DNA from 4 places in the Clostridium sp. 001 genome. Region 1 is predicted to be linked to each of the others. Evidence: riboswitches for the same ligand, from Rfam matches in the RefSeq annotation. Region 1 holds a riboswitch; each other region holds the start of a gene.
The links. A riboswitch is a leader RNA that binds a small molecule or an ion and turns the genes downstream of it on or off. The one in region 1 is predicted to bind cyclic di-GMP.
Positions count from the first base shown of each region.

Region 2: it holds a riboswitch for cyclic di-GMP, as region 1 does, so the genes downstream of both, B5S50_RS13845 (A24 family peptidase) here and B5S50_RS12960 (response regulator transcription factor) in region 1, are expected to answer to the same signal.
Region 3: it holds a riboswitch for cyclic di-GMP, as region 1 does, so the genes downstream of both, B5S50_RS02210 (methyl-accepting chemotaxis protein) here and B5S50_RS12960 (response regulator transcription factor) in region 1, are expected to answer to the same signal.
Region 4: it holds a riboswitch for cyclic di-GMP, as region 1 does, so the genes downstream of both, B5S50_RS15975 (galactose ABC transporter substrate-binding protein) here and B5S50_RS12960 (response regulator transcription factor) in region 1, are expected to answer to the same signal.

Region 1 covers NZ_CP020473.1:2,750,210-2,758,607, reverse strand. The annotation lists gene B5S50_RS12975 (class I SAM-dependent RNA methyltransferase) at 1-90, opposite strand, end outside; gene B5S50_RS12970 (sensor domain-containing diguanylate cyclase) at 459-1,403, opposite strand; gene B5S50_RS12965 (chemotaxis protein CheC) at 1,396-2,034, opposite strand; gene B5S50_RS12960 (response regulator transcription factor) at 2,027-2,401, opposite strand; cyclic di-GMP riboswitch class II at 2,465-2,548, opposite strand; gene B5S50_RS12955 (P-II family nitrogen regulator) at 2,897-3,271, opposite strand; gene B5S50_RS12950 (ammonium transporter) at 3,400-4,629, opposite strand; gene B5S50_RS12945 (methyl-accepting chemotaxis protein) at 5,072-7,249, shown strand; gene B5S50_RS12940 (methyl-accepting chemotaxis protein) at 7,304-8,398, opposite strand, start outside.
Region 2 covers NZ_CP020473.1:2,960,662-2,969,059, forward strand. The annotation lists gene rfbB (dTDP-glucose 4,6-dehydratase) at 38-1,093, shown strand; gene rfbA (glucose-1-phosphate thymidylyltransferase RfbA) at 1,356-2,207, shown strand; gene rfbD (dTDP-4-dehydrorhamnose reductase) at 2,204-3,091, shown strand; gene rfbC (dTDP-4-dehydrorhamnose 3,5-epimerase) at 3,288-3,854, shown strand; gene B5S50_RS13840 (bifunctional diguanylate cyclase/phosphodiesterase) at 4,516-5,841, shown strand; cyclic di-GMP riboswitch class II at 5,910-5,993, shown strand; gene B5S50_RS13845 (A24 family peptidase) at 6,047-6,796, shown strand; gene B5S50_RS21845 (type II secretion system protein) at 7,127-7,651, shown strand; gene B5S50_RS13855 (GspE/PulE family protein) at 7,716-8,398, shown strand, end outside.
Region 3 covers NZ_CP020473.1:517,261-525,658, forward strand. The annotation lists gene B5S50_RS02210 (methyl-accepting chemotaxis protein) at 183-1,718, opposite strand; cyclic di-GMP riboswitch class I at 2,187-2,274, opposite strand; SAM riboswitch class I at 2,493-2,614, shown strand; gene B5S50_RS02215 (hypothetical protein) at 2,785-3,585, shown strand; gene B5S50_RS02220 (amino acid permease) at 3,625-5,121, shown strand; gene B5S50_RS02225 (PLP-dependent cysteine synthase family protein) at 5,169-6,083, opposite strand; gene B5S50_RS02230 (bifunctional cystathionine gamma-lyase/homocysteine desulfhydrase) at 6,118-7,260, opposite strand; gene B5S50_RS02235 (hypothetical protein) at 7,852-8,049, opposite strand; gene nadC (carboxylating nicotinate-nucleotide diphosphorylase) at 8,108-8,398, opposite strand, start outside.
Region 4 covers NZ_CP020473.1:3,424,316-3,432,713, reverse strand. The annotation lists gene B5S50_RS15995 (transglutaminase domain-containing protein) at 1-771, opposite strand, end outside; gene B5S50_RS15990 (GNAT family N-acetyltransferase) at 793-1,236, opposite strand; gene B5S50_RS15985 (cation:proton antiporter) at 1,281-2,471, opposite strand; sodium ion sensor (DUF1646 type) at 2,518-2,576, opposite strand; gene B5S50_RS15980 (methyl-accepting chemotaxis protein) at 2,655-4,358, opposite strand; gene B5S50_RS15975 (galactose ABC transporter substrate-binding protein) at 4,380-5,390, opposite strand; cyclic di-GMP riboswitch class II at 5,461-5,544, opposite strand; gene B5S50_RS15970 (ABC transporter ATP-binding protein) at 5,641-7,482, opposite strand; gene B5S50_RS15965 (ABC transporter ATP-binding protein) at 7,488-8,398, opposite strand, start outside.

The sequences.
Region 1 (8,398 bases):
TTTTAAATCATCATATCCTAAGTTTTTAAGCTCTTTAGCCACTACAGACTCAAGTCCAAAAGTTGATGTGGCAATTAAAGTATAGTCCATATTATCCTCCTAAAGTTATATGTATAAATCTAGCTTTCCTTTACAAGTTCTATAGTTATTATATCAAATGTAGTTCTAATTTATATAGGAACTCAAACTTTCGCACATATAAAATTTTGACTTAATATAAAAAACTTGCGAAGCAAAGCTTAGCAAATTAAGAATTAATAATGAAAAATTAATAGTGAAAGATGATTTTTAGCTGTCGCAAAAAATCTTTAAATTTATATAAATCAGCAATGTTTCGCTTTAGCAAAACGAGTGGTGAAAAGCTTAATCAAAGATTTTTTGTAGTGTAACGGAAAAAAATCCACATTAACTATTAATTCTTCATTCTTAACTATTAATTTCTAACTTAAATACTAATCTTACACAATATATTTACTGCAAAAACAGTTATCATTTCCATCTACGTTTTTTGCAATATACATTGCCTTATCAGCCTTTATTATAAGTTCATCAATACTTTTGCCATCCTGAGGATAAAAACTAACTCCAGTACTAAGAGATATATTTATTTTATTACCACCTAAATTTATAATTCTCTTTTTAGTATTTATAATCCTAGAATGTATTATTTTATAATTATTAAAATTTTTTATATCTGGCAGCAATACTAAAAATTCATCTCCACCAAATCTAGCAATTACATCATTTTTTCTCGTAGCTTTCTTCAATATATCTGCCACCTTGGCGAGAACGTTGTCACCAGTCGTATGTCCATAGGTATCATTAATACTTTTAAAATTGTCTACATCTATGAACATTAGCCCTAACATATTGTTATTTCTACGGCAACTGTCAAGTATTTTCTCTGCAATTTCATAAAATAACACCCTGTTTCCCAACCCTGTTAATTTATCATAATAAGCCAAATTTCTAATAACTTTTTCTTTATCCTTTAGTTCTTTATTTAAAAGAAATAATTTATTGATATATAATTTTAATTGATTAACTCTCTCAAATTCATTGGTAACGTTAATAAACTCCAAAAATAGGAACCTCGATTTGCCTTCTTCTAACTTGCTTATCTTTAAATTAAATTTTCCATTATCATTAACTAGATCCTTATGCATGGTGGCTGAAAAAAACAGTCTATATTCATTATTCATTAAAGACTTTATAGATTCATTAAAATAATTTCTATTAAAACTTGGTAGTGCTTTATAAATACTTTTACCTATAATATATTTTGTTCCAATTCCAGTTATATGTTCCATATAACTGTTCCAAAATAAAATTTTAAATTGCTCATTTAAAATTACTACTCCTTCATTAACATTATCCAGAGCATCAAATAAAATTCTATTCATAAAGTTCATCCCTTACTTTATCAATTTTTTTCATCAATTCATTTAAGGATTTTAATGTTAAATCAATTATTACAGCACCCTCTATTTCCACATCATCTATGAGAAAAGTTATGTATAAAACCAAGGTATACATATAACTTTCATTTTTAATGTCTTTGCTAAAATCTATTACATTAAATACTTTTACTTCCGGTAAAGTATATGTTAAGTTGATATTTAAATAGTTCCCAACTTCACCTAAGATACAATTTAAAATTATATTTCCTATTTCTTTAACAGTATCAAAATCTATGTCTGTAAAATTCATATCATAATATTCACTATTTTCTTGTTCCTCGTTTAAGCAAAGATTTATAAAAGTTCTCATTTTTTTAGCCGGAAAGATTAAATTTGCTTTTCCTTTTAATTTTTTTTCAAAAGAAATAGAAGATACCATTAATGTTCCATCTATTTTATCAGGTAAATATCCATTTATTTTAAATTTTTCATCTTGAGAATTTAATATTTCTATATTAGGAACATCTAACAAAATCTTTTTATTTGTTATTTCCGAAAGAATACTTGCAGCCTTGCCAATACTAATATTAAATAATTCCCTTAATATATCATATCTTAAGGCATTACTATTCATTTTTATCATTCCTCATTTTATCACATATGAACTTTGCTTTTTCCTGATTAAACGGTTTATTTATAAAGTACATTATGTTATATGATTCCATATCTTCTCTTACGTTTTTTTGTACATCTGCAGAAATAACAATTATTTTACAACTAGCATCATATTCTTTTATTAATTTTATCAACTCTTTACCATTTACATTTGGCATCAACAAATCTACAAATACATAATCCGGTTTAATTTCTTTGTATTTGCTAAAGCCTTCTCTTCCATCACTTGCAAAAAAGAACTCAGCATTATCCAAAAAACTTTTTAATAAATTAGATATTATCTTTTGAGAAAAGTTAGAATCATCAACAATTAGAATCTTTAACATAATAACTTTTATTCCCCCCAGTAACCTTAAAATAAAAATAAAGCCAACAATTAATAAACATTATTAATTGTTGGCCGGGTGCACTACTAGCTTTAAAATTTCCAAGTGCCCAAATAGCGGAAATTTTTCATTGCTTCCAACTATTATTAAATTATATTCATTTTACTATCAAATATAAATAAAGTCAAATAACACTAATAACACCAATATCTTAATTAAGCTCTAATATATTCCTAAACTCCACTATATCTCTACTTAGTTTGTCCGATGACTACCTGCTCTAATACTCCCACGCACTCTGTGAAGGCGACTATCACCAAATCGAAGATTTGGGATATCTGCTTTTCTCCAAGTTGGAGTAAAGAGCAGCTACATCTCTGGATAACGATTTCCCCTAAAGGATAACGCATTCTAAGTGCTGAAGCACTAAGAATCCTGTTAATAAGCATCAGGTGGAGTCAAAACTCCACCTGATGCCAAGAACTCTGTTTATCATTACCTTTTATCATCTTTGTTATATTGCAGAGCAGCTTTGCCTTCGTCACCAGTACTTATTCGTATAACATTTTCTACATTATATACAAATATTTTTCCATCGCCCATTTCTCCAGTGTGGAGAACCTTTTTAGCAGTTTCAATAACTTTCTCTACAGGTACTTCACAAACTATTATCTCTACTTTAACTTTAGGCAATAAATTAATATCCATAGTTAACCCACGATAATATTCTTTATGACCTTTTTGCATTCCACACCCTAAAACATTCGTAACAGTCATACCTGAAATTCCTATATCTCCTAATGCTTGTTTCAGCTCTTCAAATCTTCCTCCAGAAGTAATAATATCAACCTTAGTAAGTTTGTCTCCCATTATTTTACCTCCTTTAAACATATATTTACTTTCATAATACAGCTTATGATGTTTTATGAAAATTAACTCTCTAATTCAATTCTTATTTTAAACTAGAGTTCCCTTTCTTACAATAAAATAGTCAATTGTTAAATATTCATTCCTCCATAAGCTTCTTCACCATGTTCTGTAACATCAAGTCCAATCTGTTCATCTTTATCAGTTACTCTTATTCCACTTACAGATTTAATTACTTTAATTATTATAAATGTAACTATTGCAGAATATACAACACTTGCCAGAACAGCTGTAAGTTGAATTAGAACCAATTTAGGATTCCCATGTATAAGTCCACTCGCACCGGCAGAGTTTATTGCTTTCCATGCAAATATTCCTGTAGCAATTCCTCCCCAGATTCCTCCTATACCATGACATCCAAAAGCATCAAGTGCATCATCATATCCAAACTTAGATTTTGCAAAAGTAACAGTAGTGTAACAAATAGCTCCTCCTATTAATCCAATAAGTATTGAAGCTAAAGGACTTACAAAACCTGCGCCTGGAGTTATAGCTACAAGACCTGCAACTATTCCACTGGCAACTCCAAGAGAAGTAACTTTCTTTCTATAGAAGAGTTCACAAACACTCCAACTTATTGCTGAAGCTGCTGCGGAAGTATTTGTAGTTATAAAAGCATTTACTGCTACATCATTTATAGCAAGTGCACTTCCAGCATTAAATCCATACCAACCAAACCAAAGTATTGCCGCTCCTAAACATGTCATCGGCAAGTTACTAGGTTTTCCTACATTTTTCCTTTTACCAAGCATGAGTGCTGCTACAAGTCCGGAAATACCTGAACTAATATGAACTACATTACCACCTGCAAAGTCTAAAGCTCCGAGATTTTTAAGCCATCCACCTGTTCCCCATACCCAGTGAGCAATAGGATCATAAACTAAAGTTGTCCAAAGTAAAACAAATGCTACCCAAGGCATAAATTTCATTCTTTCTGCAATGGATCCTGATATAAGTGCTGGAGTTATTATAGCAAACATAAGCTGAAACAACATATATACTTGCTGTGGAATAGTAGCTGCGTAATCTACATTTGGTGCAAATCCAACTCCTTTTAAACCTGCAAAATTAAAGCCACCTATGATTCCCCCAATGTCTGTGCCAAAACATAATGTGTATCCTATAAGTATCCATTGAATAGATATAACTGCTAAAGCTGAAAAACTATGAAGAGTGCTGTTTAAAGTGTTTTTTCCTCTAACCATTCCTGCATAAAATAAGGCCAGTGCTGGAGTCATTATCATTACTAGTGCTGCGCTTATAAGTACGAAAACTGTATCTGCTCCATTTACTCCGTACATAAAAATACCTCCTTTTAAAAAATAATTATGAATTTTGTAAAACTTATATATATAATACTAATTTTTAGATAAATTATCAATAGTAATATCAAAATTTTAATAATTTATTATAAATAGTGTATTTTTATTAACAATTGCAGAATTTGATTCATTAATATGCGTATAAGAATTTATTCCTATATATTTCAGTATTGTATATAAAATTAAGAAATATACTAATCATTATCAATGAATATTATAAGTTAAAATTATTCATTTTAATTGTTAAAAAATTATTTTTATTTAATGAATAATTACTAAATTTTATTATAAAATTTACAGGAATTATTAAAATTTTGTAGAATATATTATACAATAATAATTTAAAGTGCTTATAATATATAAATAAATTTTATCTATGCTAAAAATCTAAACTGTATTATTTAGCAAAAGGGGGCAGCTTATGATAAAATTAAAATTAATGTATTCATTAAATAAAAAAATCAAAAATCAATCTAGACAGGTATTTGAAGGTATATCAAAAGGAAGAAAAAAAGCGTTAGACAATTGGTTTAGGGATAAATGGATGCAGCTTGAGAATACAGAAAATATTATAAAAAACTTTGATGAAGATGACAGTAACTTACTACAGGAACTGGATAAAAAATTAAATCAATATGATGATTTTTGTGAGCTATTCATATTAGATGAAAGTGGAAAAATATTAAGTTCTACTTGTAAAAAACATATAGGTATTGATATGAGTACTTTTCCTAATTATAAAAGCGGCATAAAAAATGAAAAACTCATGTATGGTCCTTATGAGGATGCGTTTACTTTAGACATAGATTTATCCAAAAAGAAATTTGCAGATGAAGTAACTTTACTTTTTTCTACACCTTATTCAAATTGTTCCGGTAACAAAAGAATACTTTTAGGACGAATACTCAATGACGATATGAGTAATGTAATCCAGGATGAAGATACTCATATATACAAGGATTCCGGTGATAATTATTTATTTATGGTAAAAACAAACAGAGATATATTACCTGGAACTGCTATATCCAGAAGTAGATTTGAAGATAATACTTTTACTAAAGGAGAAAATCTTAAAGATGGTGTAAGGACTTCTAAAGGAAGTATTGTTAAAATTAAAAAACATACAGAATTTGAAATAAGATTTACAGATCCCGAAACAGGAGATCTACACCAGGGAGTTAAAAATACCATTAAAAATGGTGAAAACCTAGACACCTGGCCAGGCTATCCTGACTACAGGCATATACTTGTAGGCGGTAAAGGTACCCTTATAACTCCTCCTTACAGCAATGAAACCTGGGGCATGATGTGTGAAGGGGACATATCAGAAATATATAACTTTAAAAGTATAAATCTAAGAATACCTATTATAATATCAATTGCTTCAGCTTTGGTTATAGCTATAAATAGTGCAATTTATTCTTTAAAACCCGATGCTGGAATCATATCCTCCATACTAGCATGGTGTATACTTACTTTAGTAAGTTATACAGTGTCACAAAAATTAGTGGTAAAACCATTAAACAGGACTGTGGATATACTTCACATGATAGCTGAAGGTAAAGGAGATTTAACAAAAAGAGTAGACAAACTTTCTTACGATGAAATAGGTGAACTTTCAAGATGGTTTAACAAATTTATAAATAATCAAATGTCTATGATAAAAAGAGTTGGTATTTCTTCTAAAACATCAAAAGACTCTGTTGAAGTAGTTTCCAATTTGACTAATGCAGTAAAGGATAATATGAATACAGTAGCTAAAACTGTTAATGGTCTGGTAGATGTTTCTCAAAAGCAAAATAATGTGTTTCAAGGTACTAAAGAACACTTTAATAATCTGTCTGCATCAATACAGGAAATGGATACCCTCATAAACCAGGTTACAGACAAGATTGTAAATACTAGTGATCGTGCAGTAAAAGCCAATGATTATTTTAACAGTATACTTAACTCTATAAATGATCTAGAAAAAGCTATGAAAAAAACCCTTACTAGGATAACAGTACTTCGAGATCATTCAAATGCTATAACCAATGCAGTTACTACAATAAACAGCATCAGTAATCAGACTCAACTCCTAGCATTAAATGCCACTATAGAAGCAGCAAGAGCTGGTGAAGCAGGAAAGGGATTTGGAGTAGTAGCTGAAGAAATATCAAAATTAGCTGTTGAAACAGAGGACGCAACAAAATCCATAGGTACCTTAGTTGTCAATATTCAAAATGAAATTAAAAATACTTTCCATGAAATTAATGAAATTGGTTCTAAAGTTGAAGGTTCTACAAGCAGTGTAAAGGATAGTATAGGTACTTTCAAATATATTATAGGAAACATAGAAGATATAAACAAAAAAATGGACAATATATTCCAAATAACTAATAAAGAAAGCGAAGATGTAGATAACATGGTTATAAATATAAATCAAGCTGCAGATGAAATAAATATAAGAACCGTTAAAGGTACTAACAGCAGTGAAGAATCCCTAAATTTACTTGAAGAAATACTGAGCAAAACAACAAGGCTAAAAGAAATAAGTGATACTTTAGAATATTCATCTGACAACCTTCAAGAGATGGTAGGTGCATTTAAGATAAATTAAAAAAACAGATTCATGAACATTTTACTTTCATGAATCTGTTTTTATGACTTATTTTTATATTTTAAATTGACTTACTATATCTGTAAGTTTTTCTGCAAGTTCTGCCTGACTCTGAGAAGAACCAGATATATCTGAAATAGCCTTAGTAACCTCATTTACACTACTGGAAATTTCCTCAGATCCAGCCGCAGACTCCTGTGCAGTAGCTGCTGCACTTTGAATACCACCATTTACCTCAGATACTATCCCGCTCATCTGTTTTGAAGCTACAGCAATCTCCTCTGACATCTGATTCATAAATTCTGCATCCTTTTCGTACTGCAGTCCTGTATCCATTAGAATTTGATAATTTGGTTTAACACTATTTGATATATAATTTAAAATTTCTTTGCCGCTGTCAGACAAATTATTAAAAGCATCTTCCACCGCAAGTACCATTTTATTTATGTTTCCAACTGCCTCTGAAGATTCTTCTGCCAATTTTCTAACTTCATCTGCAACTACTGCAAATCCCTTGCCATGCTCGCCTGCACTTGCAGCTTCAATAGCTGCATTTAATGCTAGAAGGTTTGTCTGCTCTGCTATATCACCAATAGAAGCTGCCATAATTTTAACTTCTGAAACCACTTTGCCCTTTTCAATAGCCTTTATAATATCATCTCTTCTTTTATTATATATATCAGTACCTTCTTCTATACTTTGAGCTGCCTTTTCCTTTATGTCCACAGCACGTTTTTTTATTTCTGTTGAAGATTTTGTAGCTTCATTTGCCTTTTGGGTAAGTTTATGTGTATTTTGTTCCATTTTTTCACAAGAGGCACTTATCTCTTCTGTAATCCTACTTAAATCTTCAGATCCATCTGCTATTTGTGAAGTAGACTCATTTACAGACGTCATCATAGAAGAGATTTCCTCCGTAGTAGCAGATAACTCTTCACTAGAAGCACTTATATTCTCAGTACTTTGCGTTATCTCAGTTATCAAATTTCTAATATTTTTATTGGCCTTACCTAATTCTCTAGCTATAGTTCCCATTTCATCTTTACTCAATGCCTGAATAGATTTACTTAAATCTCCCTGACTTATAGCATCTGTAAATTTCAAAATATTATTTGCTTCTTTTGAAATTGATGAAGCAATCTTATTTCC
Region 2 (8,398 bases), 210 kb from region 1:
CAACTTTAAATAAGTTAAAAAAGTGAGGGATACCTATATGAAAACATACCTGGTGACAGGAGGAGCAGGCTTTATTGGCTCTAACTTTATTCATTACATGTTAAAAAAATACTTAAATGTAAAAATAATAAACTACGATAAACTCACTTATGCAGGTAATCTTGAAAACCTAGAGACCATATCTAAAAATCCTAACTACAGATTTATCCAAGGAGACATATGTGATAGAGAAAAACTTCAACAGTTGTTTCAAAAGCATGATATAGACTATGTAATAAATTTTGCAGCAGAATCTCATGTAGACAGAAGCATAAGAGATCCTGAAGTATTTGTAAAAACGAATGTGATGGGAACTGTGGCACTTTTGGATATTGCAAAAAATGCATGGACTATAGAAGGTGGTCTTAAAGAGAACAAAAAATATATTCAGGTTTCCACAGATGAGGTTTATGGGTCGCTTGGAAAGGAAGGCTACTTTACGGAAAAAACTCCACTGGATTCTCACAGCCCTTACTCTTCTAGTAAAGCGTCTGCTGATTTGATGGTAAAGGCATATTTTGATACCTATAAAATGCCTGTAAATATAACTAGGTGTTCCAATAACTATGGTCCCTATCAATTCCCTGAAAAACTCATTCCACTTGTCATAAACAATTGTTTGAATAAAAGAGATATTCCTGTATATGGTGATGGACTTAACATAAGAGACTGGCTTTATGTAGAAGATCACTGCAGGGCTATAGATAAGGTTATTAATAGTGGGAGATATGGTGAAGTTTATAACATAGGCGGGCATAATGAGAGAACAAACATTCATATAGTTAAAACAATAATTTCATATATACATGACAATGTAGATCCTTCTGTAGATGAAAATCTTATAAAGTATGTGGAAGACAGAAAAGGACATGACAGGAGATATGGCATTGATCCTACAAAGATCAAAGATGAACTTGATTGGTATCCTGAAACAAAATTTGAGGACGGAATAATAAAAACTATAAGATGGTACTTAGATAATAAAGATTGGATGAATAATGTGACTTCTGGGGAGTATAAGAAATACTATGAGAAAATGTATAAAAACAAATAGCAAAGTTCAAATATCAAAGAACAAATAATGAAATTTTGCTATAGGCAAAATAAATATAATTATTTTCTGACGCAGGAAGAAAATTTTCCTAATTTGATATTTGTTATCTGAACTTTGAACTTTAATTGATGTTTAAACTTTCAATTGGAAATCGTCCATAACTATTAATTCTTAACTATTAATTCTCAACTAAAAAAGGTGGTGTTAAACTTTGAGAAAGGGCATAATACTGGCCGGTGGTTCTGGAAGCAGGCTTTACCCAATGACTAAGGCAATATCTAAGCAGATTGTTCCAATATATGATAAACCTATGATTTATTATCCAATTTCTGTACTTATGCTAGCTGGAATACGCGATATTCTCATTATATCCACACCAAGGGATACAGGTGCTTTTAAAGAACTTTTTGGTGATGGAAGTCAGCTTGGACTTCACTTTCAGTACGAAGTGCAATATGAGCCAAAGGGACTTGCTGAGGCTTTTATAGTTGGAGAAAAATTTATTGGAAATGACGATGTAGTTCTTGTTTTAGGAGATAATGTATTTCATGGATATGGTTTTACGGAAAGGTTAAGGGCTGCTTCAGACAGACATAATTGTTCAACTATTTTTGGATATCATGTAAGTAACCCTGAAAATTTTGGTGTAGTGGAATTTGATGATGATTTCAATGTTATTTCCATAGAGGAAAAACCTTCAAAGCCAAAGTCCGATTATGCAGTACCAGGACTTTACTTTTACACAAATGATGTGGTAGACATAGCAAAGAATATCAAACCTTCTTCAAGGGGAGAACTTGAAATTACAGACATAAATAATGAGTATTTAAAAAGAGGCAAACTTAAAGTAGAGCTCTTTGGAAGAGGAATGGCCTGGCTTGATACTGGAACTCCCCAGGGACTTTTAAATGCTGCTAATTTTGTAGAAGCTGTTCAGACAAGGCAGGGACTTTATATAGCTTGTATAGAGGAAATTGCTTATAGAGAAGGATACATAGATGACAATCAACTGATAAAGTTGGCAGAGCCTCTTAAAAAAGTTGCTTATGGAAAGTATATTTTAGGATTGTTGAATAAACAGCATCATTCATATTTTAGGAGTGAATACAATTGAAGATATTGATTACAGGAGGAAAAGGACAGCTTGCTGGGCAGCTGCGAGAGATTTTAATCAGAGGAGCATCTGAAATAGGAGCACTTGATAAAGTTTATTCTGATGCTGAAGTAAGATTCACCAGTAAAGAAGAATTGAATATAACAAAATTAAATGATGTCAGAGATTTTATAACTGATTATGCTCCAGATATAATTATAAATTGTGCTGCCTATACTAATGTAGATAAGTGTGAAACTGATTTTCAAAGTGCCTTTAAAGTAAATTCCTTAGGAGCTAGAAATTTAGCATTAGCTTCACAAAATACAAGAATAAAACTTGTACATATTTCTACTGATTATGTTTTTAACGGCAGGGGTACTATACCTTTTAGGGAATATGACTCACCTGATCCTGTTAGTGTTTACGGAAAGACTAAACTTTTAGGAGAACAGTATATTAGAGAAAATTACAGCAGGTATTTTATAGTAAGGACGTCCTGGCTTTATGGTTTATACGGTAAAAATTTTGTATATACTATATTAAAAGCTGCAAAGGAAAAAGGACATTTAGATGTGGTAAATGATCAGAGAGGTAATCCTACTAATGCAGAGGATCTTGCTTATCATATTTTAAAGCTTGCTCTTACTTGTGAATATGGCATATACCACTGCAGTGGTAAGGGTGAATGCAGCTGGTATGATTTTGCCTGCAAAATTGTGGAGCATGCTGGCATAGACTGCACTGTATCTCCTATGACTTCGGAAAAACTCAACAGGGCAGCTAAAAGACCGGAATTTTCTTCTCTTGATAATATGATGCTCCGGTGCAGCATTGGTGATGGCATGAGACAGTGGGAAGATGCACTTAAATCCTTTATTGAAAAACTGTACAAAAATAAATAACAAAGATCAAATATCAAAGAACAAATAATGAAATTTTGCTATAGCAAAATCAATATAATTATTTTCTGACACAGGAAGAAAACTTTCCACATTTGATATTTGTTATTTGAACTTTAAACTTTAATTTATATTTGAACTTTCAATTGTGCATTGTGAACTGTGAATTGTGAATTGAACAGGAAGGGATATGATTGAAATAGGTAAATTTAATTTTAAACCAGTAGATATAGAAGGTGTGTACATAATAGAAACAGGTGTTTTTGGGGATAATAGAGGTTATTTTATGGAAACGTATAACTATAATGATTTTAAGTCGGCAGGTCTTGATGAGGTGTTCGTTCAGGATAACAAATCTAAATCTAAGAAGGGCGTTTTAAGGGGACTTCACTTTCAAAAAAACTATTCTCAAGGAAAATTGGTGAGAGTAGAAAAAGGAGAGGTATTTGATGTTGTTGTAGATTTAAGAGAGAGATCCTCTACCTATGGGAAATGGATAGGAGTTACACTATCTGAAGAAAACAGGAAACAATTTTATATTCCAAAGGGATTTGCCCATGGATTTCTAGTTATTTCAGACGAAGCAGAATTTTGCTATAAATGTACTGAGTTTTATCATCCTGAAGATGAAGGCGGTATTATATGGAATGATCCTGATATAAATATAAAATGGCCTCTTGAGGGAATTGACAATATTATTTTTTCTGAAAGGGATAAATTATGGCCTACACTAAAAGAGTGCAAAAATAATATAAAAAAGTGTTGACTTATATAAACGTTTACTATATAATAAATTCAAGAAGAAAGATATAACTTCTTCTAGCAATCCTAACTCGAAAAGAGTACTAAGGAAATTGTTTTAAAGAAGTAGAAAGTTTAAAAAATCAGATATTAATACACTTATTTAGAACGAAAGTAAATATGATTAAATATTCACTGGAGTAAGTTATAAGGAATATCTGAAAAATACTTGTGAATATTTAATTTGTAAGAATGTTCAACAAGAATGTATGAAATTTGGTAAGTTTAGATTAAAGTGTTATGTAATAAAGCAGTATAGTTTTAAAGGTAAGTCTTTTGGTAGAAAGTTAATTGAAGTTTTTTAGAAGTGTGTTTGAAAAAAATAATAAATTAAATTTTTATAGTGTATTAATACATTGTAATGGTAATTGAAAAAGGGTGATGAATATTCAGGTAAGATCAGAGTACTCAAAAGAGTTAGGATTTGCTTAACCACCAGTTAGTTATATGATAGCTAATTGGTGGTTTTAATTTTATTCAAAGTATTACTTGGGCAAGTTAATTTTATACAATTATCCTATTAATTTGAATTAAATCTAAATGTATGATATAATAAATTATTAAAATATGAAATTAATTATATTTTGGAGCATTTATCAAAATATAAGGGCGGTGATATATTGTCCATGAAAAAGGATTTCTTACCTTATAATTATGACTTAAATTATTCTATCTATAATTTTGATGAATTTATGTATAAATATGTACAGGAAAAAGATAGCTTCTCAATATGCCTTCTTAATATGTCTAATTTAGGTTTATGCAATTATATATTAGGGTACAAATACGGCAATGTTTTATTGCATAATATTGTGAACAGGATAAAACGTCTTATTAATCAAAAATCATATATTTATAAGTTTGGCGGGAACATATTGCTTATTATAGTACCTAATATAAAATCTAGACGCAGTTCTGTAGAGATTGTAGAAAGAATAATGGAAATAAGTGATGATTCGTTTCTATTGGCAGATAAAAAATTAAAATTGGAAATAAAATTAGGAATTTCTTTATATCCCTATGATGATAGGAAGCTTGGTAATGTATTTAAATATGCAAGTATAGCTTTAAATTGTGCAAATAAAGAACGCGGCAGCACATATGAATTTTTTAATGTTAATATGTATGAAAATAATGCTATGGAAGAAAAAATTCGAACTGATATACAAGATGCTTTGATTAATCATGAGTTCATATTATATTATCAACCACAGGTAAACGTTAACAGCGGTGAGATTTATGGAGTGGAAGCTCTTATCAGATGGAATCATCCAGAGTTTGGGATACTAACACCTTCATATTTTATTGATGGAATAGAGAGAAATGGCGAAATAAAGAAAGTAGGCAGAATTGTCTTTTATATGGCATGTCTTGAGGCAAAAAGACTTCATAGCCTTGGATACTCCGATTTAATTATGTCTGTTAATTTGTCTATAAGACAATTTGAAGATGATTTTTTTATTACTTTTATTAAAAATATATTGGAAATAACGCAAGTTAAGCCTGAATATATTAATTTTGAAATAACTGAGAGGACGGCTATTAATTCTACTGAAAAAATTACATCTGCCTTGAGAAATATAAAAGATATGGGAATAAAAATATTTGTTGATGATTTTGGAACTCAATATTCATTTTTAAATTACCTATACAGTGTGCCTATAGATGGAATAAAAATAGATAGATCTTTTATTAATGGTATAGATAAATCTGAAAAAAAGTTTACTATTGTAAGACATCTTATCAATCTTGCAAATGACTTAAATTTGGAGGTAGTGGCAGAAGGTATGGAAACAGAACAGCAGCTTAAATGTTTAGAAAAAGCTAATTGCATTAATGTACAGGGCTTTTTCTTTGGAAAACCTCTTAGTTCCAATGATCTTGTAAATTTTATGAAAACATCAAACTTTAGTAAGCCAGGTAATAGCATCTTTTCAGAAAGCAAAAAATAAAGTACAAAGTTTTAAAAACACTTATATTTTGGTGAAGTTTATGGTAAAATCATAATAAATGATTTAATATATTAATGGGAAACAATGAAATACGCACTTTATATGGGCATCTGGTGTGTATTGAGTTAATGATGCAACCGGCCTTATGATTATAGAACTTTTTTATAATCATAAGGCTTTATTTAACCCTAAAAATGGAGTGCATATGTATATTTATTGTAGTATTATTGTTTTTGTTTTTGGAACCATAATAGGAAGTTTTTTAAATGTATGCATATATAGAATACCAATGGAGGAATCTATTGTGTATCCACCTTCTCATTGTACAAATTGTGGCAGCAGGATTAAATGGTATGACTTAATTCCTATAGTAAGCTATGTTATTTTAAAGGGACAATGTAGAAATTGTGGAGAGAAGATATCTGCAAGATATCCTATTATAGAATTTACAACTGGTTTGTTGTACACTATGCTTTATGTTAAATTTGGAATTAGCATAGATATTGTAAAATATATTGTATTTATAAGTATTTTAATTGTGGTAGGAATGATAGATTTGAATACCACTGACATTTATTTTAAAACCACAGTAGTAGGTCTGATTTCTACATTTATATTTTTAGTAATATATTATTATAATGGCCTGCCTATAAAGACATATGTATATGGAGGTATAGTAGGCGGTGGACTTTTAGCTCTTATCATTCTCATAACAAAAGGTGGCATGGGATGGGGAGATGCAGAAATTTGTACTGTGTGCGGCTTGTTTCTTGGGCTTAAACTTACTTTCCTAATGTTGTTTTTATCCTTTATTATAGGAGCCACTGCAGGAGTAATACTTATTCTGTCAGGAAAGAAGTCAAGAAAAGACTACATACCTTTTGGACCATTTATTGTACTGGCATCTATTATTACAGTATTTTGTGGACAAAATATTGTAAATTGGTATTTATAACAAAAGGGTGTTGTAAGACATATATTAATTTATAGTATGTTATTTTAAATCAACTTTCATAGTTTAAAAATATTGCGAAACAAAGCTTTTGAAAATAACAAAGTTCAAATAACAAAGAACAGATAAAGATGATTTCCCTCGTATCTCAGGAAATCTATAATTTTAATATTTTCTGACGTTAGGAAGAAAATTATCCTTATTTGATATTTGAACTTTGAACTTTGTTCTTTAAAAAAATTGTTTCACAATTTTTTTATATTAAGCCCAAATTCCATATATGGGAAAGCTGAGCTATTGAGTTATTTTAATTAATGAAGGGATGGGATGTCTGTGGAAAATGTAATGACATTAGAAAAGAAGAAAGGCTTTACACTTATTGAACTCATGATAGTACTTGCTATTATTGCCATACTTGCTGTAGTTTTAATTCCTAAGTCGCAAATATTTAAAAGCAATTCTAAAAATGCAGGTGTAACTACCAATGTGAATACTGTAAGAGGTTATTTGGAAACGACAGTTACAAATAACGGAGGAGCTTATGGCTATTTACACTATGGCCAACTTATATCGAAGATGAAATCAGACTTTAATTTATCAGCACCTAATAATTCTAAAGCAGGAGACCTTTGTCCTACAGATACAACCAAGACGGATGAACAATTAATTAATCCTTTTGCTAAAAGAAATGCATCGGTTGTAATTATTAGTAGAGGAGGATCAGTTACTAGTGCTTCTGTAAATGGTAACGATGCTAGTCATGAGGGCGCAGTTGTAATTTATGTATATAGTGATGGATATGCTGTTTTTGGTTATGATAAAGGTGGAACTCCTACTCAACCATTAAAAGTTAAATAGGTTAATTAAAGAACATGGTTTTTCCATGTTCTTTATAATATAATGATTTTTAGAGGTGTTTATTATGCCAAAAATAAAAAAACGTCTGGGACAGATACTTGTAGATGAGGGAGTTATAACTGAAGAAGTTATGGAGAAGGCTCTCAGAATGCAAAAGGAATCAGGTGAAAAACTTGGAGAAGTACTTGTAAATATGGGATTTACAACAGATGAACAGATAGTTAATGCAGTAAAAGAACAGCTTGGCATACCTTTGATAAATTTAGATAATATCAATGTATCCCAGAATATTATAGATATTTTACCTGTAAGTACTGCAAAAAAACGTGAGGCTATTCCAATAGACATTGTAAATGGTTCTTTACTTGTAGTTATGAGTGATCCTTTAAATTATTTTGCCATAGAGGATATAAAAGTATCGACAGGCTATCATGTTAAAACAGCTATAGCACTTAGAAATAGTATATTGAAAAATATTCAAAAATATTATGGAAAAAGTAAGGCACAAGAAGCAGTACAGGACTATAGAAAAAACTTTGCAAATAGGACGGTGGAAAATGATCAGGAGTTAGCTGATGAAACAGCTGCACCAATCATAAAATTTCTAAATACCATAATTGAAAATGCAATGCTATATAATGCTTCGGATATTCACATAGAACCGGATGAAAAAGAAATGAGAGTTAGATTTAGAGTAGATGGTATGCTGAGGGAAATTATGAGAACGGACATAGACATGCTTTCTGC
Region 3 (8,398 bases), 2.2 Mb from region 1:
AACATGTTATTATTTTGAATATTATAGCTAGTATATATTTTTTTGGGTTACTTGTCAACAACCTCATTTTATTAGAGCAAATTTAAATTCACATCAAAACTATCCAACTAATTTCAATACTTGGAGCATAATTAGTTGCTAGGATACTTCAATTTCATAACTAGGTTAGAAATAACCAAAATCTATTTAATAAGTTTATTCATATCTTCAGCAACATTTCTAAGTTCATTAATATTAGCTTCTATTTCTTCACTTGTGGCAGCATTTTGAGATATTGTTTCTGTTATCATTTCATATTTTGATATTGTATCTTTTGTCATATTCGATACTTCTTCATTAAATTGAACTACATTTTTAGTTTTTGTAAATAATGTAGTAGAAGCGTTATTTGTATCCAGAACATTATTACTAAATAATTTCAAATTGGAAGTCATAACATTTATTCCTCTGACTGTTTCATTAATAATACTATTACCGGTCTGAGACTTTTCGCTATTATACGTCATCTGTTTTTGAACTACATCAATTTTATTTTTTAGTTCATCCACTATTGCACTTGCTTGATTAAGTGATTGTTTTGTTCCTTCAGCTAATTTTCTTATTTCATCTGCTACTACAGCAAAACCCTTACCATTTTCACCTGCTCTTGCTGATTCAATTGATGCATTTAAAGCAAGAAGGTTAGTTTGTTCTGATATATCTCCTATAATATTTAATATCTCATCTACTTGTCTTGATTTTTGTTCCAAATCTTTTGTAGACTTAAACGTATCCTCTATACTATTTTTTATATCCATAATAATTGAAAGAGTATCATTTAAAGATTTCTGATTTTTATCTGTAATATTGATAAAGTAATTTATTTTATCTTCACTATCCTTGGTTTTTTTAGCAACAACCTCATTAGCATTTAATAAAGTATTTAATATTTCTTTATTCTTATTTGATTTATCTAGCATTTCACCAGAACTTTTTGATACAGATTGACTTGTTTCTGAAACTTCCAAAAGTGAACTTGTTTGTTCTTCAATAGCTGCACTTAAGTTTTCACTTGATGATAAAACAGTACCAGAAATTTGAGCTATATTTTCAAATAAATCCAGCAACTTTTGCTTTTCTTTTTTTAACTCAACTTCCTTATTACCAATTGACTTTAATAGATTAGATGCAAAGTATACAACTATGAAAATTAATGCCAAAGTTATAAAAATAGTGATGATTTTCATAGCCGCTTCTGCAATAATCAATTGTTTATCCTGAAAAATTGAAGGATTATTTACAAATACTATGATTTGACATAAAAGGCTTAAAGCTATTGACTCTATAATCATTTTTATATCAAAAAACAGGGCTCCAAGAATAACGAAAAAGAAAACTATAAGCCATATGGAATTTAAGTGCATTATAAAGTTCAAATATAAATACTGAAAATAAGTTATTATTAAAAGCACAATTTTTGTTGTATTAAATGCTTTCATATTAAAACTATTTTGAGTAATGGTACATTTATAACATTTATAAAATATAATACCATAAATTAAAACAAATATTCCAAGCATAATTAAAGAAATTACACTTATGTTGTCATTAAGTCCAAGTAATTTTATTGAAAAATAAAATAAGAATGATAGAACACAGCATACCATATAAATTATTAGCACAACTTTAAGTGATTTTTTATTAAAAGTTATTTGAAAGCTCTCTTCTTTAGTGTTCATTTTATGTCCCCCTAAATATATTAATTTTTTTACATTTTTAAGTGCAAGTTGAGATAAACAAAACATACTAATATCATTAATTTAATTGTTTGTGCAATAAAATTGATGTTGCTGGTGATATATATTTTGATAATATATAAGAATAGATTAATACATCTATGTCACTTCATTTCAAATTTGGTTTTTCTAATACAGATTTAAAAACTTTTACAAATTAAAAATGTACCTATTAATATATAAATAGGTACCAAAATATAAGTATAAACAGAGTTCTTGGCACCAGGTTGAGTTTTGATTCCACCTGATGCTTAGAAATCGTTATCCATGCGCGTAGCAGTGCTTATCCCCCACTTTGATAGAAAAGCAGATATCCCAAAATCTTTAATTTGGTGATAGTCGCTTTCACTGTGTGTGATGGGGTATTAGCAATGGTAGCGATCGGATAAATATTGATTATTAAAACTATAATTTGGTAACCTGGCAGCCATAGGAAATAATTTCCTTTAGGCCCATAGCTTTGCGACTTTATCTTTCGATAAATGTGCTATTATCAATGTAGTAATATAAAATATATTACACTAAAATTTTACAAGATTCAATGGTAATTATACATTATTGTAATTTATACATAAAATATTTGCATATCTTGTATAAACATTCAATTCAATCATATTGTCCTGTAACATAATTAGATTTTTATTGACATTGAAAAACATAACATATATAATACGTATTAGTTAATAATATTTTTACAAAAAATTAAAATTAAATAAATCCTTATCAAGAGAAACTTAGGGACTGGCCCTATGAAGTTTCAGCAACCTCATGTTTTGCCTATGCGTAAACATGTAAAGGTGCTAATTCCAGCAGATCATAATAATTCTGAAAGATGAGGGAGAGATGTTTTCTTAATAAACTCTCGTAATAACCTACGCTATTTATCCTCTTCTTTTTGGGAAGAGGATTTTTTATTTTTCAGTAAAAAATTCATGAATTTAAAATACATTACTTAAAGAGAGGAAGTGAATAATGTATTTTTACATATTAAAATACATTAGTACAAATTATGGACAAACTTACATCAAAAGAAATTATAAAACTTGCACTAAAAACTGGAGCTTCTCTAGCAGGCATTGCAAATGTTGAGGACCTAAAAAAAGCCCCTGCCTTTACTGTAGTACCTAAGATGCCTAAATATAATGGTGTTGGAACTTATATGCGTGGAGAAAAAGATAAATTTCTAACAGAAGTTCTATGGCCCCAGGGAATAAAAAGTGTACTTATTTTAGCTTATCATCATCCTATAGACAACCCTACTGTGGATTATTGGATTGAAGATCACAATACTATAGGCAACAAAAAATTAATTAGTATTACCAAAAGTGTTAAAAGCATATTGGAAAATGAAGGTATAGAAACCTATTCTTTTAATTATCATGTGGAAAAGGGTGGAATATTCCTAAAAGATTCAGCAGTAGTGGCTGGATTAGGATGTATAGGAAGAAATAACTTATTGGTGACACCTGAGTATGGTCCACACATAAGATTACGAGCACTTGGTTTAAATTTAGATTTACAATCAACCGGACCTTCTGGATACGATCCATGTAAAAGCTGCGAAATTAAGTGCTGGCAAAAATGTCAAAAAGGTGCATTTGCTAAGGAAATATATTTTTCTTCAGAATTAGGTAGAAGTGAACTGCCTGGAAGAGTAGGAAATTTTGATAGGACCTTGTGTAATATACAAATGGAAGAAGATGTAGCTAGTATTAAGCCTATGAATATACCTGAAGTTTCCACAGAAGAACCCGTTAATATTATAAAATATTGTAGAATATGTGAATATGCGTGTCCCATAGGTAAATAACTATATATTTTATTGCTAAACAAAAGGAGGAAGTTTAAAATGGACACAAATTCAAAATCAAATGAACAAGGTCAACTTAAAAGGACTCTAAAAGCCAGACATATGAACATGATTGCCATAGGAGGATCAATTGGAACTGGTTTATTTTTTGCTAGCGGAAGTGCAGTTAGCACAGCTGGACCTGGCGGTGCTGTTTTAGCTTATGTAATTATGGGAATCTTAGTTTATTTTTTAATGACATCCCTCGGTGAAATGGCAACACTGCTGCCTATATCAGGATCTTTTGAAACTTATGCTACAAGATTCATTGACCCTGCACTAGGTTTTACCCTTGGATGGAATTACTGGTTTTGCTGGGCAATATGCGTTGCAGCTGAATTGGTTGCAGGCTCAATGATTGTTAAATTCTGGCTTCCGAATACCAATACTACTTTATGGAGTATGCTATTTTTAGTAATAATTTTTATTTTAAATATTCTTTCAGCAAGAATTTACGGTGAAAGTGAATATTGGTTTGCAAGTATTAAAGTTGTCACAATTATAGTATTCCTTATAGTAGGTGTTCTCATGATATTTGGCATTTTAGGTGGAAAATCACCTGGATTAAGTAATTGGGTTCTATCAGATGCTTCTGGAAAAAAAGGGCCTTTTGTTGGCGGAATATCTGCTATTATTAATGTATTTTTAGTTGCAGGATTTTCTTTCTCTGGAACAGAAATAGTTGGCCTTGCCGCAGGTGAATCGGAAAATCCTGAAGAAAATGTTCCTAAAGCTATAAAAAATGTTTTCTGGCGTATTTTACTATTTTATATGGGGGCAATTATAGTAATTGGTTTTTTAGTTCCTTTTACTGATCCAAACTTATTAAAAAGTGGTGCAGATAATATTTCATTCAGTCCTTTTACCATGGTATTTAAAAGATCTGGTCTTGCAATTGCAGCAAGTATTATGAATGCAGTAATTTTGACATCAGTTCTATCCTGCGGTAATTCAGGCCTTTACGTAGCTTCACGTATGCTTTATTCCCTATCCAAAGAAGGAAAAGCACCTAAATTTTTATCAAAAGTAAACAAACATGGTGTTCCTACAACTGCTTTATACGCCACAACTGTTATTGCTTGTTTTGCTTTTTTCGCCTCTTTGATTGGAGATGGAAAAATATATTACATACTCTATAATGCTTCTGGTATCACAGCCTTCTTTGCATGGTTAGGTATAGCTATTTGCCATTATAGATTTAGGAAAGCATACACTGCACAAGGTAAAAATTTGAAGGATTTGAAATATAGAGCTAAGTTATATCCATTTGCCCCCATTATATCTATAATACTTTGTATAATTGTTATATTTGGCTCTAACATATGGGTATTTCAAGCTAAAACATTTAGCTGGTTTGATTTTGTAACAAATTATATGTGCATTCCTATATTTATATCTTTGTATCTTGGATACAAGATTATTAAGAAGACAAAGATAGTACCTCTCAAAGAATGTAACTTTGAGTATAATGAAGATGAAAAAAAACCATCAGCTTAGTTTAGCTGATGGTTTTCTCTCTTGTTTTAATCTAAAACCTTCGCAATTTATTCATATAAGTTTTTGCTAAAATATCTGTCTCCTCTATCCGGAAATACTGTAACTATATTACCTTTATCTATAATTTTAGCTAGCTTTAATGCAGCTGCAATTGCTGCTCCAGAAGATGAACCCACTATCAATCCCTCACGTTTAGCCAGTTCTTTAACTAGTGAAAAGGCCTCCTCATCATTTATCTTTATGACTTTATCCACTAATTTCAAATCCATAGTGTCTGGCAGGAAGTCATTTCCTATACCTTCAATGGCATAACCGTGTTCTTCAGTGCCGCCGCCAAGAGTAGATCCTTCCGGATCAGCTAATACAGCTTTTACATTACTATCTTTTTCTTTCAAATATCTTGCTATTCCTGTAAAAGTTCCCCCACTTCCAGCTCCAGCTACAAAGTAATCTATCTTACCGTTTAACTGCTCATATATTTCAGGACCTGTTGTAAGGTAATGAGTCTGTGGATTGTCTTCATTTTCAAATTGACCAAATGATATAGAATTGGGAATTTTGCTTAAAAGTTCTTTTGACTTTTCTATAGCTCCTCGCATACCGTCTTTTTCAGGAGTATGCACTATTTCTGCACCAAGTGCCCTCATAAGCACTTGCTTTTCTATGGAAAATTTCTCTGGGACCGCAAATACTACTCTATATCCCCTATTGAGTGCTCCAAGTGCAATTCCAAGTCCAGTATTTCCTGCTGTAGCTTCTACTATAGTATATCCTTTTTTTAACTTTCCTCTTTTCTCTGCCTGCTTTATCATATAATCCCCAATTCTGTCTTTTACACTTCCTCCTGGATTGAAATTCTCAAGTTTAGCATATATATTCACACCATCTTTTAAATCAAATTCATTTATCTTTAATATAGGAGTCTTTCCTATCATTTCCTTTATATCATCAAAAACTTCCATTTAAAAATCCTCCAATCAAATTATTTATCAAACTCTATTTTGAAAGCTCAATTGCCTTTTTTAAGTCTTTTACCAAATCTTCTTTATTTTCTATTCCAACAGAAAGTCTTGCCAAATTGTCTACAATTCCAACTTTTTGTCTTATTTCATAAGGTATAGCTGCATGGGTCATAGTAGCAGGATGGCACATTAAAGATTCCACTCCACCAAGACTTTCTCCAAAAGTTATAAGTTTTAAATTCTTAAAAAATTTTTTTATATCTATATCCTTTTTCAGTACAAAGGAAATTATAGCTCCATAACCTCTAGCCTGTTTTTTCTGAATTTCATAGCCTTTATGGCTATCAAGTCCCGGATAATAAACTTTTTCTACAAAAGGACTTTCATTTAAAAACTGAGCTATATAGGCTGCATTTTCAAGGTGTCTATCCATTCTAACTGACAATGTTTTTATTCCCCTTATCAAGAGCCAACTGTCAAAAGGTCCTAATACTCCACCTGTTGAATTTTGTATAAAATACAGTCTTTCAGCTAACTTTTCATCATTTACAACAACAAGTCCTGCAACTAAGTCGCTGTGTCCCCCCAAATACTTGGTTGCACTGTGAAGTACTATATCTGCTCCGAGTTCTATTGGATTTTGAAGATAAGGTGTCATAAAAGTGTTGTCTACAATAGTCAAAAGGTTATTTTTCTTTGCAATTTCAGATATCTTTTTTATATCTGTTATATCCATAAGTGGATTAGTTGGGGATTCAATATATATTGCCTTTACTTCTTTTGTAATGCTACTTTCAACTTTTTCCAGGTCACTTGTATCAATCAATTCGTAGTTTAAATCAAAATTTTTAAATACTTTATCAAGTACCCTATAGGTTCCACCATATACGTTGTCTGATATTATTATTTTGTCTCCACTTTTGAAAAGTGTCAGCACGGCAGTTATCGCTGCCATTCCTGAGGCAAATGCAAATCCATTTTTACCTTCTTCAAGTTGTGCTATAAGTTTTTCAAGTGCCTCTCTAGTTGGATTTCCCGTTCTTGAATATTCATATCCTTTGTTTTCTCCAAGTCCACTTTGCTTATAGGTTGACGTCTGATATATTGGAACACTAACTGCTCCTGTAGTTTTATCCCCATCAACCCCACCGTGTATTAATAATGATTCTATATTCATCTGTTTATTCTCCTTTCTTGATTCCCTATAAATAATTTCAATATAAAAAATTTTCAATTATTTTCAAATGTTATATTTTTGAGTTCCGGATTCTCAAAAACAAAAAAACCTTCTGCCTCAATTCAGAGGCAGAAGGTTTACTTCCGCGGTTCCACTCTGTTTATCCTATAAAAAATACATATAATGGGACAACTTAATTTTTGGTACAATCATACCTCAATGCTTTAACGGGCATATACGCTGAAGTCTACTAAACTTCAATTCAGAGCTCCAAGATGCACTTCAATTATCATCAACTAAGATCTCCTTTCATCCAAGGGAAATCCTCTCTGTAATAGTCAAATTATAACCTACTCTTCTTATCATCGCAATTCATAGTTATTTACTAAGATTTAATTTAAATTTATGATACTACGTAATTTAAATATTATCAAGTATTATTTTTAATTTTTATTTTATTTTTTTACTTTACATATGTAAGATTTTATCATTATAGTATTTATGGGGTTGTTGCACTAAGTAATTTACATACAATATGTTGGAACAACATACTGTAGTATTCAAGCTTAGTGTAACAGCCCCACTTTAAATTTATTCTGCATCAATTTTATCCAGCAGTTTTTCAATATACTCAAGTATAACCCTTTGTTTTATATCTTGAAACATTTCATCAGTATCCCATATCTTATCTTTTATACAAAGACTGTCTTTTATACATATACTTTCTCTTAATCTAGTTGCATCCAGTTCCAATTGACTTTTTAACTCTTTCAAGTTTTCTATAGCCAATGTCATCACCTCATTTGTTCCTCTTAATATACTATTCATGACTTTAAAATTAGGAACTCTATATAAATCTTAAACTTATATCCATCGCTTTTACAGAATGTGTAAGAGAACCTATAGATATTATATCAACACCTGTAGAAGCAATATCCACTATAGTATTTTCGGTGACATTTCCCGAAGCTTCTAAAATAAACTTTTTATTTACAAATTTCACAGCCTTTCTCATAGTATCTACATCCATATTATCCAACATAATTACATCAACTTCAGTATTAACTGCTTCTTTCAGCTGATCCAGATTTTCTACTTCTACTTCTACTTTAGCTGTAAATGGAATTTTATTTTTTAT
Region 4 (8,398 bases), 670 kb from region 1:
GTTTACCACATAATCATGAAGCGCCAATTCTTTTTCATAGTCTTTCATTTGAGGTGTTGTGACACTGTTTACTACCTGATCGACTTTTTGCTGTATTGCATTTTCCTTAGCTATTAAATTTTGCTTAGTATCGTCATACTTAAAATTTATAGTCATTTTAGTAGAACTGGAACTCTCAACATTACTTCCTGCACTTGAATACCAATCTCTTAAATTTGGATTGTCTTTCAAAATCTTATCTATGACACCCAAATTATAAGTACTTCTATCATAGTTTGTTATGTTTAAAACTAAAGTATCCTTATAATTAGAAAGTGCATCCTTTACAGCATTGTAATACTGAGTATAATTTTGTATTGAAATTTCACCATTGGATCCATTTTGCCCATTTACTGTAAAATTATATTTTACTCCTTCATTTAATTGCTTGCCATCAGTAGATTTTAAGTTATTATCTATTACCAAAACGTATTTTTCGCCAGAAGTGTAGGGATTTTCAGGTGAAACCTGCACAACATCTGATTTTGAACTCACTACATTAACTGCTACTGATTGATTATTGTCCTGCTCATATACTTTAATAGAGTTTTTTGCTGAATTTATATCAATATTTTTATTAAAACTTATTGTCCATGTCTTGTTATTGGCTACATTAGAGGTGGCATCGTTATTCCAAATTTTATAATTTTCTGCAGCATAGCAATCTTTACCCACAAATAGAAATCCACACACCACAGCTACCACAATAAATTTACCTATTTTCTTAAACACAATACCATCTCCCAACAACAATTATTTTTTAATTTCATACATTAGATAATGCGTTTCTTTCATTCCTTTGGACTTATAAGTATCTTTAGCTCTTTCATTTTTCTTTTCTACATATAATCTCAAACTGCACACATTATTGCTGCGTTCAGCAAGATATTTCACATAATCAAACAATTGTGTAAATATTCCTTGTCCTCTATAATCTTTGTTTACATATACACTCTGTATCCACCAATAATCTCCGTTTCTCCAATCACTCCATTCTTTAGTTATCATGATCTGTCCCACTACCATGTCGTCCTTTTCATATACAAAATAAATTCCATTTCCATTGTCTTCTAGTGCAGTTCTTACACCTTTTTTCAATATTTCTTTATCTAATTCCAGATTTTCTGTTTCTTTAGCTAAATTATAATTGTATTTTACTATAGTGTCCAGATCTTTTATATTTCCTCTTCTTATCATTACAACATCTCCTAATATCATAATCAATTCACAATTTGTGAATTTTAAATATCTAGCTTAGACAAAGATTCACTTTTATGAGAAAAAGCCACTTTTAAAAGCACAGGAGTTATAATTGTCGTAAGTATTACAACCATTAAAGTTGGAAGAAATATTTCCTCCGATATAATATTTTTTTGTAATCCTATATTTGCAGTAATTATAGCAACTTCTCCTCTAGAGATCATACCTACTCCAATTTGTAAAGACTCACTTTTACTCATTTTAAGAACTCTAGCCGCACCACCACATCCAATTATTTTTCCAACAACTGCAATAACAAACATAACTAAAGTAATAATTAGTACTTCTAGATTGAGACCCTTTAAATTTGCTTCAATGCCCACACTTGCAAAAAATATAAGTGATAAAAATCCAGAAGAAATTGCTTTGATATTTCTTTCTAAATACTTTTTATGCTCAATAGAAGAAAGTACAAGTCCACATATATATGCTCCTGTAATAGCCGCTATTCCAAGATACTCTGCAACACATGCTATTAAAAGTGCAAATGCTAGTGAAAAAGTAAGCATCTCTTTACCTGGCTTTACATCCCTGGTAAATTTATTTATATACTTAGGTAAATACACTATACCCAATATAGAAAATCCACAAAATAAAATTATTTTTACAAACACAAAAACAAGTGACATCATCCCGGAAGCTGAGGCTCCAGAGCCAGAGCTTTGGGCTACTGCAAGTACTATAGATATGAGAATAAGCCCTAAAACATCATCTATTACAGCAGCTCCCAAAATATTTATACCAGCTCTTGTATTTAGCTTACCAAGTTCCTTAAGAGTTTCCACACTAATACTTACACTAGTGGCCGTTAAAATAACTCCAACAAATACATTTTCTAGGAAATTATTAAAAAATATATATGCACTTAAAGTTCCTAAAACAAGAGGTAAAATAATACCACACATGGCAATGATAAAAGAAGATAATCCTGCTTTTTTAAATTCTTCAATATTAGTCTCAAGACCTGCAAGAAACATGAGCATAATTACTCCTAAGTTTGAGAGAAGTTTTATATTATCATCATACTGAACAACATTTAAAATAACAGGACCAAGTATTACACCTGCAATAAGTGCCCCTAAAACCTCCGGCATCTTCAACTTTCTACTAATGATTCCGCCTATCTTTGTACATATAAGAATTAATACTATATCTAATAAAGTTTTTTCCATTATATCCTCCTTATTTTAGCTTAAAAAAGTAGAAAGCCCCCTAAAGGACTTTCCACCCCAAAAGTCATATTATCATCTTGAAAACAAATAAATATTTGTCCAACCGAAATACAAATTATTTTTAATTTTAATATGGACATAATATCACAATTATGTCAATTATTCAACATATAAATTGTTTCACTAAATTTTAAATTTATTTACAGCTCGTTTAAGCTGTTCAGATAAATTGGCTAAATTCTGACTAGAAGAAGTTATTTCCTCCATAGATGCATATAATTCTTCAGTTTCTCCAGATACTGTTTGACTTTGAGATGCAGTGTCCTTTGATATCTTATCAATTGCCCCTACATTTAAAACAATTTGTTCACTACCTTCTGCAAGCTGCTGCAAAGTTTCCGAAGTACTCTGAATTTGCAAAGAAACATCATTTACAAGCTTTAATATTTCATTAAATGAATTTCCCGCATTGTTCACTACTTTCATCCCATCATTTACATTGTCCATACTGCTTTTCATAGAAACAGTAGCTCCTTGAATATTTTCTTTAACTTGCTGAATAAGTTTTGCAATTTTATCTGCAGATTCACCTGATTCCTCTGCAAGTTCACGTACTTCTTCTGCTACAACTGAAAATCCTTTTCCCTGTTCTCCAGCACGCGCAGCCTCGATAGATGCATTTAAAGCCAATAAATTAGTTTGATCTGCAATATCTGAAATAGTATTTACAATTTCTCCAATAGCCATAGAATCACAATTAAGCTTTTCCACTGAATCTTTTACTATTTCCGTTGAATTTTTAATAGATTCCATCTGGCTAACAGCCTGCAATATAACATCACTGCCTTTTTTAGCTGCCGAAGATGCATTACTTGCAGCATTTGCTACTTCCTGAGAATTAGCTGCCACTTCCTGAGAACTTGCGGAAATTTGCTCAACTACTGCAGATGCTTCTCCTGAAGATTTAGATTGATTTTCAGCTCCTTCAGCCACCTTGTTAATGGCATCATTCACATGTCCTACAGTATCATTTAACTGATGGGCGTTATTATAAAGTTCTTCTGAAGATTCAGTTACCTCATTAGAAACATTTAGGACCAGTCTTACAATATTTTTTAAATTTTGTGCCATTATATTAATTGAAGTAGCCAGTTCTCCTATTTCGTCCTTTTCTTCTATTTTTATAGGTTCAACTACCAAATTTCCATCAGCTATCTGTCCCAGGGAATCTACACACTTATCAAGTCTTACTACAATTTTATTAGAAATTTTCATTGCTGCAAAAATGCTAGCTGCAATACTTATTAAAAATATAATACCCATAATCCATTTTGCTCTAGATCCTGCATTTCTAGTCTGTGCCCATGCATTACTTGTAATTTCATTTATCATATTACTAAGTTTAGTATACACATATTTATAATCATCCATATATACTTTTCCATCTTGTAGTCTATCCCTTGCTATTTGAATTTTTCCCGACTTAACTAAGTTTATTTGATCTTTAAAATAGTTATCTATTACCTGAATATTTGGTATAACTTCATTTTTTATAGTAATAGCTAAATTATCATCTACGTAATAATAATTTTTTATATTTTCTATATCCTTTTGAATATTTTCTTCACTTAAATTATAGGACTCTAAAAATCTGTTATCTCCATCGCTTGCAATATAACCTCTGACTCCTGACTCTTCATTTATCAGTTCACTGCTAATTTGGGACATAATATTGCCTATTGGAATAACATCTTTTGAAACCCTGTCTGTAGATTTTTCAATACGGTTAAAATTATAAAAGGCGCCTATTGTAGCAAAAAACATCATTATCAAAATAATACTAAATCCTGCGAAAATTTTAGTTTTAACTTTTACATCCTTTATCACAATACTCTCCCCCAATTAATCCTATTTTGCATCCTGCACATTTTCTTTTGTAATCATTTTGTAATCAATCCAGATGTATTTTCCATCTGTAATCTTATACTTAAAATTACTTTCATCAGGAGTTTTCCCCTTGGAAAGCATATATGATAAATCAAAAACAGCATCACCCTGTTTTGCAGCATCGTTTAAAACAGTCCCGAGAAGGGTGCCATCTTCAACAGCTTTAACTGCCGGTGCCGTAGCATCTACACCTACTACAGGTACATATTTTCCTCCATTAAAATATCCAGCTGCTTTTAGGGCATCAACAGCTCCAAGGGCCATGTCATCATTGTTTGCTATTACACAGTCAAAATTTGGGCCATATGACGAAATAAACGAGGTCATTTTTTCCTGAGCCTTTGTACGATCCCACATGGCAGTATCTTCTGCCACCTTTTGCACCTTAAAGCCTGAATCTTCAAGAGCTTTTATAGAATATTGTGTTCTCTCTTCAGCATCTTGATTTCCCGTTTCCCCTTTTAGCATAATATATCTAATAGTGCCATCTTGAGTAGGATGGTCTTTAAAATAATTTGTAAGCATCTGCCCCTGTATTGTTCCGGATTGCTCCGCTTTAGCACCTACATAGTAAACTTTATTCCATTTTTCCATGTCTTCTTTTTTAGGTTGACGATTTACAAATACTGCAGATATATTTGCTTTTTTACATTTTTCAATAATCTGTCCTGCAGCATTAACATCCACTGGATTTATATCAAGCACATTTACTTTTCTATTTATAAAGAGATTTATCTTGTCATTTTCAACTGTTTGAATATTATCTCCACTCCAAATATCAACTCTAGCTTTTCCATTAGATACCTTATAAATCTCATTCTTAAGTTCAGTTATCCATGTGTTATTAAATTCATAGGCAACAAAACCAATTACAGGTTCATTTTCATTTGAAGATAAAGAATTTGAACAGCCTGTCCCTAAAATAATAGCTAATAAACCAATAACAGCAATTGATTTCATACATTTCTTCACAATCAAAACCCCCTAAAAATATCTAAATTTTCCCCTTATATGCAACCTGCCAATAATCGATTAAAATTAATCGATTATTGGCAGGTTGCACCACTAACTCCAAACTCTCCAGGTGCCCAATTATAGAGAATTTTTCATTGTTTCCAACTTTTAAAAACATACTAAATTATTATCTAATTTTACTGCTAAAATTGAAAATAATCAATAAAATAGAGCCAAAAGTGCAAAATTTACACTTTTGGCTCTATTTTTATAGTGGCTCTTTTCTGTAAAATTGATTATGATACATATTGTAGTACATACTCTTCTTTTTAATTAAATCTCTATGACTTCCTTTCTCTACTATTTCTCCATTATCTATTACCATTATGACGTCTGAATTTTTAATAGTGCTTAATCTATGGGCAATAATAAAACTAGTTCTTCCCCTCATAAGTTTATTCATGGCATCCTCTATCTTAAGTTCTGTTAGTGTATCCACATTACTAGTAGCTTCGTCTAAAACAAGTATTGCTGGATTTGAAAGTATTGCCCTTGATATAGCTATAAGCTGCCTTTCACCTTGGCTTAAGTTATTTCCTCCTTCATGAATTAAAGTATTGTATTTTTGCGGGAGTCTTTCAATAAATGCTTCTGCATTAGCAAACTTAACTGCCTGCTTAATTTCAGTAAAATCTGCATCTAATTTACCATACCTAATATTTTCAAGTATTGTCCCTGCAAAAAGATACGTATCCTGAAGAACTATACCAAAACATTTTCTAAGACTATCTCTCTTATAATTTCTTATATCCTCTCCATCAATTAAAATTTTACCATCCGATACATCATAAAATCTGGTGACCAAATTCACAATAGTTGTTTTACCAGCTCCTGTAGGTCCAACAAGGGCGACTTTTGTACCAGGATTTATATCAAAACTTATGTTTTTTAGTATTTTAACATCTTTTCTATAGCAAAAGCTTACATTTTCAAAAGTAACCTGCCCTTTTACATGATCAAATACTTTTGCATGAGAAATATCTTCCAACTCCTCTTTTTCATCCAGCACTTCAAATACTCTTTCTGCACCTGCTGCTGCTGATTGAAGTGTATTAAATATACTAGCTATATCATTTAATGGTCTTGCAAATTGCCTTGAATAACTTAAAAAACTAGCTATAATTCCCACTGTTATAATATTTTTTAAAGCTAAAATCCCACCTACACCTGCTACAGCTGCAAAACCTATATTGTTTATTACATTCATAATTGGCATTAAAAATCCTGACCAAACTTGAGCTTTTAATCCTACTTCACATAGGGAATAATTTATTTTATTAAACTCCTCTACACTCTTTTCGCCATGATTAAAAGCTTTTACTACTTGAAACCCGGATATTGTTTCTTCTATATGTCCATTAAGTTTTCCAAGTTCTATTTGTTGGTTTTTAAACAGCGGATTTGTTTTTTTTGCTATACTTTTAGTTAATAAAAAGACCATAGGCACTGTAATTAAAGTCACAACAGTAAGAAACGGACTTAATATAAGCATCATTACAAACGATCCTAAAACTGTTATTACACCTGACATAAGCTGAACAGTAGATTGTGATATAGTACTACTTACGTTTTCTACATCATTTGTAAGTCTACTCATAATTTCTCCATGAGTATTCATATCAAAAAAAGATAGTGGAAGATTTTGAAGTTTACCAAATAAGTTTTTTCTAAGACCCATTATTATCCGCTGGGCTACCCCTGACATAATCCATCCCTGAAAAAAAGTTAAAATAGCATCCACTACATAAGTTAATAAAAGCAACATAATTATTACCCAAAGCATATGAAAGTTTACTTTTCCATAGGATTCTGACATGGCATCAATAGCTTTTCCTATAAGATAAGGTCCTATAAGTCCTACTAGAGAATCTATTATTACAGATATGAGTATTATAACTAACAATTTTCTTTCACTTCCAAAATATTTCCACAGTCTTAGAAGCGTTTTTCTTAAATTTTTTGGTTTTTCTACAGGTCCAAGTCTTCTTCCCCTTCCTCTCTTTCTAGACCCTAAAGGCACTGATATGTTATTTCTATCATACTTTCCCATATCCTCTATATGTTCTCCTTTCCAAACTGAGATATGAATATATCTTCATAAGTTTTACAGGTTTTCACAAGTTCATCGTGTTTTCCAATACCTACTAACTTTCCATCATCAATTACAAGTATTTTATCTGCCCATATTATAGAAGATATTTTCTGTGAAATTATGATACACGTTAAATTTATTAAATTTTTTCTCAAATTTTCTTTTATCTTAGCTTCTGTAACTGCATCTAATGCACTTGTACAGTCATCAAATATAAGTACTTCAGGCCTTTTAATAAGTGCACGTGCTATGGAAATTCTCTGTTTTTGACCACCTGAAAAATTAATTCCTTCTTGTCCAATTTTAGTATCATATTTTTCAGGAAATCTATCTATAAATTCATTAATTTCTGCAATTTCACAAACTTTTTTTACTTCTTCTAGAGAAGCATTTTCTTTACCCCATCTTATATTCTCCAAAACAGTTCCAGTAAACAATGTTGTTTTTTGAGGCACTAACGCTATTTTATCCATCAAAGCTTTTTCATCTACATTCTGTACATTCACTCCATCAATTTTTATCGTTCCAGAAGTTACATTATAAAATCTAGGTATTAAATTCACCAAACTGCTTTTACCTGAACCTGTAGGTCCGACAATACCAATTGTTTCTCCTGGCATACAGGTAAAACTAATATTATTTATAACTTGATGTCCATCTGAATAGGAAAAGCATACATTATCAAAATCTATTCTTCCTTTTTCCGTAAAATTTATAGAGGCTCCATTAAATTCCATGTCATCCTCTTCATCCAATACTTCAAAAATCCTAACTGCTGAAGCTTTAGATCTAGCAAATACATTGAATACAACAGATATCATCATAATAGAAAAAAGTATTTGTGTCATATAATTAGTAAAAGCAATTATTTTTC